4 regions of the Bacillus sp. 01N42_2 genome follow, and region 2 is predicted to be linked to each of the others. Evidence: predicted binding sites of a transcription regulator. Region 2 holds the regulator's gene; each other region holds the start of a gene.
The links. Region 2 encodes Rex, which represses fermentation and respiration genes when NADH is low (regulators of the CRP and FNR family bind a similar motif). Its sites were predicted from a motif close to TTGTGAAATATTTCACAA; they were not measured.
Positions count from the first base shown of each region.

Region 1 (3,150 bases), on a different contig from region 2:
ACGTTAACACAAAATATGAAAGATATTCGTGATGCAGGCTATGCAGCCATTCAGACGTCTCCGATTAACCAAGTAAAGGAAGGGAACCAAGGAGATAAGAGCATGAGGAATTGGTACTGGCTGTATCAGCCGACATCGTACCAAATCGGCAACCGTTACTTAGGAACTGAACAAGAGTTTAAGGACATGTGCGCAGCCGCAGAAAAATATGGCGTAAAAGTCATTGTCGATGCGGTCATCAATCATACGACCAGTGATTATGGCGCGATTTCTGACGAGATTAAGCGTATTCCAAATTGGACCCATGGAAACACACAAATTAAAAATTGGTCGGACAGATGGGATGTCACTCAAAATTCACTATTGGGGCTGTATGATTGGAATACTCAAAATACTGAGGTGCAAACCTATCTGAAACGCTTCTTGGAAAGAGCATTGAATGACGGAGCGGACGGATTCCGTTATGATGCTGCCAAGCATATAGAGCTTCCGGATGACGGGAATTACGGCAGCCGATTTTGGCCGAATATCACAAATACAGCGGCGGAGTTCCAATACGGAGAAATCCTGCAAGACAGCGCGTCCAGGGATACTGCTTATGCGAATTATATGAATGTGACCGCTTCAAACTATGGACATTCCATCAGGTCCGCCTTGAAGAACCGCAATCTGAGTGTGTCGAATATTTCCCATTATGCATCTGATGTGTCTGCGGACAAATTGGTCACATGGGTGGAATCCCATGATACGTATGCCAATGATGAGGAAGAGTCTACATGGATGAGCGATGACGATATCCGTTTAGGCTGGGCAGTGATCGGTTCCCGCTCAGGAAGTACACCTCTTTTCTTTTCCAGACCTGAGGGCGGAGGAAATGGTGTAAGGTTTCCCGGAAAAAGTCAAATAGGCGATCGCGGGAGTGCCTTATTTAAAGATCAGGCGATCACTGCGGTCAATATCTTTCACAATGTAATGGCCGGGCAGCCTGAGGAACTCTCGAATCCGAATGGAAACAATCAAATCTTTATGAATCAGCGCGGCTCAAAAGGCGTTGTGCTGGCAAATGCAGGATCGTCTGCCGTTGCCGTCAATACTTCAACGAAATTACCTGACGGCAGGTATGATAATAGAGCCGGCACCGGTTCATTTCAAGTAACGAACGGTAAACTGACAGGCACGATCAATGCCAGATCCGCGGCTGTTCTTTATCCTGACGATATCGGAAATGCGCCTCATGTCTTCCTTGAGAATTATCAAACGGGAGCAGTCCATTCTTTCAACGATCAGCTGACGGTCACCCTGCGTGCAAATGCGAAAACAACAAAAGCCGTTTATCAGATCAATAATGGGCAGCAGACGGGATTTAAGGACGGAGACCGATTAACGATCGGAAAAGGAGATCCAATCGGCACGGCATACGACATCAAGTTAACCGGAACGAACAGCGAGGGTGCAGCAAGAACCCAAGAATACACGTTTGTCAAAAAAGACCCGTCTCAAGCCAACATCATTGGCTATCAGAATCCGGACCATTGGGGCCAGGTAAATGCTTATATCTATAAACATGATGGAGGCAGGGCCATAGAATTAACCGGATCGTGGCCGGGGAAAGCCATGACTAAGAATGCAGATGGAATTTACACGCTGACGCTGCCTGAGAATGCGGATACGGCCAACGCCAAAGTGATTTTTAACAATGGCAGCGCCCAAGTGCCCGGACAGAACCAGCCCGGCTTTGATTATGTGAAGAATGGTTTGTATAACAATTCTGGTTTGAATGGCTATCTTCGGCATTAATGAATAGAGAAATCAGGATTTCTCAGAATGCCTGACTAAGCGCCGCCTTCAATGATTTAATCAAGCTGAAAAGATGACAGAATCCTAAAACCCAACCGTTTTAGGATTCTGTCAAAAATCTGGGGGGTTTTCAAGACAAAACTTTTCTCTTGCAAAAGTTTGTGAAATAGTGCACAATATAAATGTGAAATACTTCACAATAAAAACAGACACCACGAAACACTGGAGGATAAGCATACATGATGAACGAACGAGTGAACAAAGTAGCATTAATCGGAGCAGGTTTTGTTGGAAGCAGTTATGCATTTGCGTTAATTAACCAAGGGATCACAGATGAGCTTGTGATCATTGATGTAAATAGAGAAAAAGCCATGGGAGATGTCATGGATTTAAATCACGGAAAGGCATTTGCGCCTCATCCGGTGAAAACGTCTTACGGAACGTATGAAGATTGCAAGGATGCCGATATCGTGTGCATCTGTGCCGGAGCCAACCAAAAGCCGGGCGAAACAAGACTTGAGCTGGTCGAAAAAAATCTCGCCATTTTCAAAGGCATTGTCGGTGAAGTCATGGCAAGCGGATTTGACGGCATCTTCCTCGTTGCCACAAACCCGGTCGACATTCTCACTTATGCGACATGGAAATTCAGCGGTCTGCCGAAAGAACGCGTCATCGGCAGTGGCACGACACTGGATTCTGCGAGATTCCGTTATATGCTGAGTGAATATTTCGGAGCCGCTCCGCAAAACGTACATGCCCACATTATCGGCGAGCACGGCGATACCGAGCTTCCTGTATGGAGTCACGCCAATATCGGCGGAGTGCCGGTGCAGCAATTGCTGGAGAAAAATGCAGCTTACAAACAGGACGAGCTGGATCAGATCGTGGACGATGTGAAAAACGCCGCCTATCATATTATTGAGAAAAAAGGCGCGACATATTACGGAGTGGCGATGAGCCTCGCCCGCATCACAAAAGCGATTTTGCGTAATGAAAACAGTATTTTAACCGTCAGCACATATCTGGACGGGCAATACGGTGTAAACGACGTCTTTATCGGCATTCCGGCCGTCGTCAATCGGAACGGCATCGCCGGTGTGACGGAACTTGAACTGAACGAAACAGAACAGCGTCAATTCAGTCATAGCGCAAACGTGCTCAAAGACATTCTCGCTCCGCATTTCGCGGAGTAAACAAAAAAGCAGTACATGGCAAATGCCATGTACTGCTTTTTTTAATTCGCTTTTTTCGCCATTTCCTGAGAGGTTTTCACTCTCGCTTTTCCCATAAACAAAATGGTGATGGCTGCGATGACGATCGGCGCCAGAGCAAGCGTGAATACATACGTGATGC
Region 1 is NZ_JBFTRO010000008.1:130,671-133,820, forward strand. Features, by position in the region: gene amyE (alpha-amylase) at 1-1,797, shown strand, start outside; gene AC1DN5_RS16560 (L-lactate dehydrogenase) at 2,037-2,990, shown strand; gene AC1DN5_RS16565 (MDR family MFS transporter) at 3,032-3,150, opposite strand, start outside.
Region 1: AC1DN5_RS16560 (L-lactate dehydrogenase) is a predicted target of Rex. The motif match lies at 1,980-1,997, and genes of this name have one in related genera.

Region 2 (3,150 bases):
CTTGCCGAGAGCAAGCCTTGTTTTCTGACCGCCGCTCAGGCTTTGCACTTTCACGGAATCGTCAAATTTCCCGAAACCGAGGCCGTGAAGGATAGAACGGACGTCTGCTTCATACTGGTAGCCGCCTTTATCCTTGAAGTCCTGCTGAAGCCTGTCATAGGTTTTCATCAGCGTCTCAAGCTCCGCGGGGGCGGCCGTAGCCATCTTTTCTTCAATAGAACGCATTTCTTTTTCCATTGCTTTCAGGAAATCAAAAACACTCAGCAGTTCTTCTTTTATGGTAAGCTGGGATTCCAAGCCTGTGTGCTGGGCAAGATATCCCATCGTTAATTCTTTCGGTTTGATTAATTCACCCTTTTCATATGAAAGGTGACCTGCGATAATTTTAAGGAGAGTTGATTTGCCCGCTCCGTTTCTGCCTACAATGGCGATGCGATCCCGAGATCTGACTTCAAGCTTTATATTGTTTAAAATAGGATCAGCGCCAAAAGATTTGGACAGCTGATTAATTTGTAAGATCATCATATTATTTCACCTCTGTTATAATAAGTTAAGTGTAGCTTATCAACCTGCTGTCAGCAAACAATACATCAGAATTGGAACATTATAGGATAAGACATCAGGGAGAAAATAGTGTATGATCAGAAGTAAGGAGAGTTTAAATATGAATGGATTTTCTCATTTTAATGAAGAAGGCCGTGCCCGCATGGTGGATATAAGCGATAAATCTTCAACAGTCCGTACTGCCGCTGCAATATCCAGCGTACACATGAAGCATGACGTGTACAGCAGAATCAAAAACCGCGAGATCGGAAAAGGAGACGTACTGGCTGTCGCACAGGTGGCCGGAATCATGGCTGCAAAGCAGACCTCAGCGATTATCCCGATGTGCCACCCGCTTTCTTTAAGCAGCGTCGACATTTCATTCGGCTGGGAGGAAAAGGATTCCGAAGCCGTTCTTCATATACAGGCAAGCGTAAAAACGAAAGGGAGTACAGGTGTGGAAATGGAAGCGCTAACTTCTGCTTCAGTCTGCGCTCTGACCGTTTATGACATGTGCAAGGCGCTGGATAAAGGAATGGTCATCGGCCCGACCTGCCTCATGGAAAAAACGGGAGGCAAAAACGGTGATTTTAAAAGAGATGCATCTGAGTATAAAGTGGAGGACCAATCATGAACAAGGATCAATCAAAAATTCCGCAGGCGACAGCAAAACGGCTGCCGCTTTATTACCGCTTTTTAAAGAATTTACACGCGTCAGGAAAGCAGCGCGTTTCATCTGCTGAACTGAGCGATGCGGTAAAAGTCGATTCGGCCACGATCCGCCGGGATTTTTCCTATTTCGGGGCGCTCGGCAAAAAAGGATACGGCTATAATGTGGATTACCTGCTGTCATTTTTCAGAAAAACATTGGATCAGGATGAAACGACGAACGTCATTTTGATCGGTGTCGGGAATTTAGGGACGGCGTTTCTTCACTATAATTTCACAAAAAATAATAACACAAAAATATCTATGGCTTTTGATGTGAATCAGAGTAAAATAGGAACTGAGGTAGGCGGCGTGCCTGTCTATGATCTTAATGATTTAGAACTTCACATTAAGGATGAACCCGTGGCGATTCTTACCGTTCCGGCGGTTGCCGCGCAGTCAATCACCGATCGGCTCGTGTCGCTCGGAATCAAGGGAATCCTTAACTTTACGCCGGCCCGTTTGAATGTGCCGGATCACATTCGAATTCATCATATAGATTTAGCTGTAGAGCTTCAATCATTGGTTTATTTCTTAAAGCATTATTCTGTTTTGGAAGAAATTGAATAACGAAAGGAGGAGCTGCACATGATCGGTCCTGGAAGCCTGGCTGTTATCGGTGTGGTGGCGGTGATTATTTTCGGTCCGAAGAAGCTTCCCGAGTTAGGAAAAGCCGCGGGGGACACGCTTCGTGAATTTAAGAACGCCACTAAGGGATTAGCCGGTGAAGAAGAGGAAAAAAAGAAAGAAGAACAGTAAGATAGGATGACGCGTATGAGAGTGAATCAAATGACGCTTGTGGAGCATATTGCCGAACTTCGGAAACGATTGCTGATTGTGGCGTTATCCTTTACGGTTTTCTTTATTGCCGGCTTTTTTCTGGCAAAACCTATCATTGTGTATCTTCAAAAAGCCGATGAAGTAAAAGAGCTCACCCTTAATGCTTTTAACCTGACGGATCCGCTGTTTATCTTTTTGCAGTTCGCGTTTATTATCGGCATCATTTTGACTTCGCCGATTATTCTCTATCAGATTTGGGCGTTTGTCAGCCCGGGGCTGTATGAAAAGGAGCGCAAAGTAACACTCAGCTATATTCCGATTTCGATCGTGCTGTTTGTCGGCGGTGTGTCATTTTCTTATTATATTTTATTTCCGCTGGTCGTTGATTTTATGAAGCGGGTCTCGAATGACTTGGATGTCAATCAGGTGATCGGAATCAGCGAGTACTTTCATTTTCTGCTGCAGCTGACGATTCCGTTCGGGCTGCTGTTTCAGATGCCGGTGCTGATCATGTTTTTAACGAGGCTCGGGGTTGTCACGCCGATGTTTTTATCGAAGATCAGGAAGTACGCGTATTTTGTGCTGCTCGTGATCGCCGCGATGATTGCGCCGCCTGAGCTGCTGTCTCACTTGATGATTACGATTCCGCTTTGCATTTTATATGAGATCAGTATCCTAATCTCAAAAGCGGCGTACCGGAAAAGGCAGACCGGCAGCAGCGAATCCGATCAGGACGTATCAGCATAAAAAAAGCCATTTCTCCATGATGAGAAATGGCTTTTCTTTTATTTTTGATTTTTCTTCACTTTAAATGAGAAAGCGAACATTTTAAACGAGATGCTGATATTATAAGCGGCGAAAACCATCAGCAGTATGGAATAAAAAGACCACATGCTTCCCGGCGAGCTTGCGGCCAAATACGTAAAGATACAGCCGACTGCGAAATAAATCAAGCCCCAAGTCATTGGGTTCCTCATACAAACAATCCTCCAATAATTAATTGCATTTGTTCACTATGCTGTTCAATATATTTTTGGGCGGGGCCGAGCTGCATGACCACGACAATGGTATTCATCATGACATGGGCGAATATCGGCACAATAATCCGTTTCGTCTGCA
Region 2 is NZ_JBFTRO010000009.1:5,783-8,932, forward strand. Features, by position in the region: gene AC1DN5_RS16770 (ABC-F family ATP-binding cassette domain-containing protein) at 1-525, opposite strand, end outside; gene moaC (cyclic pyranopterin monophosphate synthase MoaC) at 665-1,177, shown strand; gene AC1DN5_RS16780 (redox-sensing transcriptional repressor Rex) at 1,174-1,821, shown strand; gene AC1DN5_RS16785 (twin-arginine translocase TatA/TatE family subunit) at 1,840-2,010, shown strand; gene tatC (twin-arginine translocase subunit TatC) at 2,017-2,778, shown strand; gene AC1DN5_RS16795 (YdiK family protein) at 2,817-3,008, opposite strand; gene AC1DN5_RS16800 (CPBP family intramembrane glutamic endopeptidase) at 3,005-3,150, opposite strand, start outside.

Region 3 (3,150 bases), on a different contig from region 2:
TCCTTGTGATCATCATGGTCCGCACCTTTTTTAATTTCACGAACGAATAGGAAAACAAGCAGCGCGCCTAAAATCAAGTACATGACGCCGAAGCTGATAATTGAAAACAGCAGAGATCCCGTCGTTACGTTAGGCGAAACGGATTGTGCGGTCGTCAATTGCCCCATGACCGTCCACGGCTGGCGTCCGATTTCAGTCATAATCCATCCGGCAGAGTTCGCAATGAACGGGAATGCGATCAGTGCGATCATGCCCCGTAAATACCACTTGCTCGTATGAAGCTTTTTGCGGCGGTTCAGAATAAAGCCGGCAATCGCGGCAAAAATCATAAGCGCGCCTGCACCCGCCATAATGCGGAAGCTCCAGAACGTCGTTTTAACAGGCGGGATATAATCGCCTTTTCCGTACGTTTTTTCGTATTCTTTTTGAAGAGTTTTCATCCCTTTAACACTGCCGCTGAACTTCTGATAAGCCAAGTAGCTGAGTGCGTAAGGAATTGAAATTTCTGATGTGTTTTTTTCTTTATTCGTATCAATGTTCGCAAAAGCCGTCCACGCGGCAGGATCACCGCTGTCATCCCAAAGCGCTTCACTGGCGGCCATTTTCATCGGCTGCGATTCCATTAAATGCTCAGCCTGCATATGTCCGCTGAACGCAACGCCGATACCGGCGATCAGACCGACAATCATAGAAAGCTTGAAAGATTTATGGAAGAAAGGCACTTCTTTTTTCTTCAATAATTTATATGCGCTGACACCGGCGATAAAGAAAGCACCAGTTGCAAGCGCCCCGAAAATGACGTGAGGGAATTCAACCCAAAGCTGAGGGTTTGTCAAAAGCGCCCCGAAATCATTCATTTCCGCGCGGCCGTTTTTAATCGCAAAGCCGACCGGCTCCTGCATGAATGAGTTTGCCGTCAAAATCCAGAAAGATGACATAATCGTCCCGAAGGATACAAGCCAAATGCAAAGCAAATGCACTTTTTTAGATAGTCGGTCCCAGCCGAAAATCCATAATCCGATAAAAATAGATTCCATAAAAAACGCCAAAAGCGCTTCAACCGCAAGCGGAGCTCCAAATACGTCTCCGACAAAACGGGAATAATCAGACCAGTTCAATCCAAACTGGAATTCCTGAAGAATCCCTGTGACGACGCCGACAGCAAAGTTAATTAAAAAGAGATGTCCCCAAAATTTAGCCATTTTGAGATAGGTCTCTTGTTTTTTGACAACATAAAGCGTCTCCATCAAAGCAACCATAAACACAAGCCCGATAGACATAGGCACAAACAGGAAGTGAAACAATGTTGTAGATGCAAATTGTATGCGGGCTAAAACCAACTCACTCATGATGTTTTTCCTCCAATCTGGTAAATTGCTCAACATTTCACAAACACGACAAAACCATTGCTCGGTATTTCACAAGAAATGATATATTTGCTCAATGTTTCACAAATTTGTCAAAACTAATGAATTATCAGCCTGCACTCCCTGGGGGGCAGCCGGCTGTCATAGAAATGATTCAATATCATTACTTTACAACGATTCCGCCTAAAAAAAAAGATCGATATACCTAAAAATAGGCTGAAATTGTGACCGATTAATGTCGAATTTGTAGAGATTTTATGTCGGCATCTAGGATTTTTGTCCCTTCCATATCGTACCTCTTTTTTATTCGTGTGGCGAACAAAATGCTTTATTCAGCGGGAAAGGCCGCCAAATCGCCTTTTTAAGAAAGAAAATGAGGTGAAAGTATGTTTTCTAGTAAATTCATAATATATGAACAATTTAAATTTTTTAGTATACTTTAAATGGGGATATTTTTCACTACATAAAGACTGGGGGAACAAGCATGGGAGAACTTCAACCAAATTTGCAAACGGATTCAATTCCAAAACAGCAACGGACTGATAATTGGTTTGCCAGAGCAATGAATATTAGAATCGGCATTATTCCTCTTCCTATCTATATCCTGCTCTTCTTGCTTATTACGGTGTTTGTCATGAAACACGATGTAAAAAGCGACATCCTGACATCGATTGCCGTCATGAGTTTTTTCGGATTTACCTTCGGCCAGATCGGAAAATCCATTCCGATCGTGCGTTCCATCGGCGGCCCCGCGATCCTCGCAACCTTTATTCCGTCCGCTGTCGTCTACTACCACCTGCTTCCGAAAGACATTATTACATCAACAACAGAATTCACGGAAAACTCTAACTTTCTCTATCTATTTATTGCCGGTATCGTCGTCGGCAGTATTCTCGGGATGAAAAGAGAGACTCTCGTCAAAGCTTTCGTCAAGATTTTCATTCCGCTGATTGCCGGTTCGATCGCGGCCGCCATCGTCGGCTTATGCGTCGGGACGCTGCTCGGGCTCGGTTTTCAGCACACACTGCTTTATATTATCGTCCCGATTATGGCGGGAGGTGTCGGCGAGGGCGCGATTCCTTTATCCATCGGCTACTCCGATATTATGCCGATGTCCCAGGGAGACGCCTTTGCGCTTGTGCTGCCGTCCATCATGCTCGGCAGCCTGTGCGCCATTATGTTATCGGGTTTGCTGAACGTCATCGGGAAACGCAAGCCGGAATGGACGGGCAATGGGAAGGTTGATAAGTCTGATCAATCCGCTCCTGCATTGGAACAGCCGGCCAATGACAATGCGTTTAATCTGTCTTTTTTCGCTTCGGGGGGGATTTTAGCGGTTTCCCTGTATTTAGTCGGCATGCTGGCGCATGATTTCTTTCAGCTTCCGGCTCCTGTCGTGATGCTCGTCCTTGCCGTGCTTATTAAGCTGTTCAGGCTGGCGCCGGCCTCGATTGAAAACGGAGCTTTCGGCGTTTCGCGTTTTTTCTCGACAGCCGTGACCTATCCGCTCTTATTTGCGATCGGCGTTTCAATGACACCGTGGGACAAACTGATTGCAGCGTTTAATATCAGCAATATCATTACCATTTTATCCATCGTCATTACGATGATAGCCGTCGGTTTTCTGACCGGTAAATGGCTGAACCTGTACCCGATTGAGACGGCGGTCATCAATGCCTGCCATTCCGGTCAGGGCGGCACAGGCGACGTCGCGATCTTAAGCGCCGCTGAACGGCTTGAGCTTATGCCGTTTGCCCAAGTGTCGACCAGAATCGGCGGGGCG
Region 3 is NZ_JBFTRO010000001.1:601,237-604,386, forward strand. Features, by position in the region: gene AC1DN5_RS03150 (cytochrome ubiquinol oxidase subunit I) at 1-1,349, opposite strand, end outside; gene cimH (citrate/malate transporter CimH) at 1,852-3,150, shown strand, end outside.
Region 3: AC1DN5_RS03150 (cytochrome ubiquinol oxidase subunit I) is a predicted target of Rex. The motif match lies at 1,437-1,454, and genes of this name have one in related genera.

Region 4 (3,150 bases), on a different contig from region 2:
ATTGTAAGAAATCATTAACAGTCGCGCGGCCGCGGTTCACTTCAAGACCTGATTCGCCGACTAACGGGTTGCCTTGTACGCCGCCTGTCCACACAAATGTGTTGGCAACGACTTTTGAACCGTCTTTCAGATCAATGACGTTTCCTTCCACGTTTGTAACAGGAAGACCTGTTAAGAACTCAACACCGCGTTTTTCAAGACTTTTTGTCGCGCGTTCGATAAGATCATCAGGAAGAACAGGAAGAATTTTCGGACCTGCTTCAACTAGTTTCAGTTTGATTTCTTTATGGTCTACGCCGTATTTTTTCGTAAGGTTCGGCATGATGTCAGCAAGCTCACCGACAAGCTCAACGCCTGTTAAGCCGCCGCCGCCGATAAGAATCGTTGCATCAGCTTCGTTTTTCGTTTTAGAGTATTCACGCACACGGTCTTCCACGTGTTTGTATACTTTGTTGGCATCCGCAGCAGATTTGAGCACCATGCTGTTTTCTTCGAGTCCAGGAATGCCGAAATAAGCCGTAACTGAACCAAGTCCGACAACAAGCGCGTCATAAGTCAGCTTAGAACCGTCAGAAAGGGCGACTTCTTTTTTATCAACTGAGAAAGAATTGACTTCTGCGATTTTAATGTCAACGTCTTTTCCTTTAAGAAGTTTTTCAAGCGGCATAGCAACAGCCTGTTCAGACACGTTGCCGGCTGCAAGGCGGTGCAGTTCCGTAATAATTTGGTGAGTCGGGTATTTGTTCACAACGGTTACGCGTGCTTCATCTTTACTGTAATGTTTGCGAACGGTTAAAGCAGAAAGAACTCCGCCGTAACCAGCGCCTAAAATGACAATATGTTTTGACATCGTATATCCTCCGTCCTTTATATCAATTTGAATCTGAGATTATTTTTGTTTTTCGTTCATGATTTCAAGATAGCTGTTAGCAAAACGGAACAGCTTTTGCGCTTGAGGATCTTTCAGCATGCGCAGCAGGCCGAAAAGTCCGATCGTGTCATTGCTTGCATCCGCGCGGTCTTTTGCTTCGATCGCAGTAGCCGCAATGTCTTTCGCTGTTTCTTTCACAGGCTCAAGAATTTCTGTAAGCGCACCCACTGTATCGCTCTTCAATACTTCGTCTGTCGCTACAGACTGTGCAAAATCATAAGACTTCGTTAAAATATTTACTAACTCAGTCAGTTTTGGTAGCTGATCCACTAAAACAGTCAGTGATTCTTGAACTTCAGGTTTTAGCAGCTGATCAATAAGATCGCGTTGGCCTTGGCTGACAGATGCATTTGTTTGATCGATTGTTTCTGGCATATCCGATTCTCCTTTACTATAAGCAGTGTGCTGATTTTTTTGGAAAGGGTAGCCTTTCCCCTCTCATGCAGAAAAGCATGAAAAAGCAAGATTGTGAATCCGTGCACAATCAGTTACAAAAATAAATGTTTACTACCCAGTTTTTCACTTTGCCATATTCAGTATTATTTTTATATCAACAAAAACAATTGAATAAGTCAAAATTTCTTTTTCCTCTCTGAAAATAGCAAACATAAAAAACCCCAATTTGAATTACTCTTATATAATAACACTTTTTGAACAAAATTTGAACGTGAATTGTTTCGTTTATGAAATTATTTATATGGCCGGGGTGTAATAACGTTTCTTTTAGGCTATTTTTTTACAGACCATCCGCTTTTCCCCTGTCATTTCTCCCACAATTTTATAAGCGGGCCCGTTTTTCCCGTAAAGGGATCATATTCCGGGAGCGGGACACGGCTGATTTCTTCTGAAGTTCTATCATTTTTCTCCGTTTTTGTATCGTACTGCCGGCCGCCCGGATAAGCCCCGATCACGGTGAAATCAGAACTGGCCGACAGTTTTTTATGTCCGGTGCCGGCCGGAATGACCGCTGCGTCTCCAGTTTGAAGAACGGCGTCTGCGCCTTGTTCCCCGCCGAACCTCAAAACCGCGTTTCCTTTTACCGCGACGAGAACTTCGTGGGTGGTGCTGTGAAAATGGTGATACGGAAATACTCCGCCCCTCCAGCTGTTCGACCAATCGTGCCGGCGGAGGACGGATTCCGCTTTCTGTACCGTTTCTTCATTAAATACCGCTTTATAAATGACAAGCGGGAGATTCGGATTATTCGGAATGCGGCCGTCATCTTCAAAATAAAGAACTTCAATATCCTCTTTCTGCATTGTGTTCACCTCCGTATATGTCTGTTTCCCATTCATCTGTTGTTAAAACGCTATTTTCACATATTCCATTGCGAAGCCTGCCGGTGAATAGTATAGTATAAAAAAATATGTGTCAAAATGAGGGATTTCATGAAAGCCATCATATTCGGAATATTGGCATCTCTGTTTTTTGCAGTTACATTTATTTTAAACAGGGCGATGGAGCTTTCCGGCGGAAACTGGATGTGGAGCTCTTCCCTGCGTTTTCTTTTTATGGTTCCGTTTTTATTTCTGATCGTTTATGCGAAAGGAAAATGGGTGCCGCTCTGGCATGAAATCCGGAAAAAACCGTTTTTTTGGCTGAAGTGGAGCTTTACCGGCTTCGTGCTTTTTTATGCCCCGATTACTTTTGCGGCGGCATACGGGCCGGGCTGGCTGATCGCCGGCACGTGGCAGGTTACAATTGTCGCGGGTGTGCTCCTGTCGCCGTTTTTCTATGAAACAAAAGATTCACCGGCGGGCCCGGTTCCCGTCAGACAAAAGATCCCGCTGATTTCGCTGGTTACTTCCGTCATCATCCTGATCGGAGCAGGCCTGATTCAGCTTCAGCATGCGGGCGCTCTGTCCGGGCGCACGATACTATTCAGTGTTGTGCCGGTCGTCATCGCCGCATTTGCCTATCCGCTCGGCAATCGAAAAATGCTGGAGCAATACGGCGGTAAACTCGACACGTTTCAGCGCGTGCTCGGCATGACGCTCGCAAGCCTTCCGTTTTGGCTTCTGATCGCCGCTTTCGGCTGGCACAGAGACGGGCTTCCGTCAATGGGGCAGACATTTCAATCTTTTATCGTCGCGCTCAGCTCGGGTGTTATCGCGACAGTGTTATTTTTCCGCGCCACCGATATGGTGAGGAATGAGCCGCAGAAGCTCGCTGCTGTTGAAGCGACGCAATCCGGAGAGGTTCTGTTTGCGCTGATCGGC
Region 4 is NZ_JBFTRO010000002.1:692,398-695,547, forward strand. Features, by position in the region: gene AC1DN5_RS07230 (NAD(P)/FAD-dependent oxidoreductase) at 1-850, opposite strand, end outside; gene AC1DN5_RS07235 (helical membrane plugin domain-containing protein) at 890-1,306, opposite strand; gene AC1DN5_RS07240 (cupin domain-containing protein) at 1,693-2,190, opposite strand; gene AC1DN5_RS07245 (DMT family transporter) at 2,320-3,150, shown strand, end outside.
Region 4: AC1DN5_RS07235 (helical membrane plugin domain-containing protein) is a predicted target of Rex. The motif match lies at 1,398-1,415, and genes of this name have one in related genera.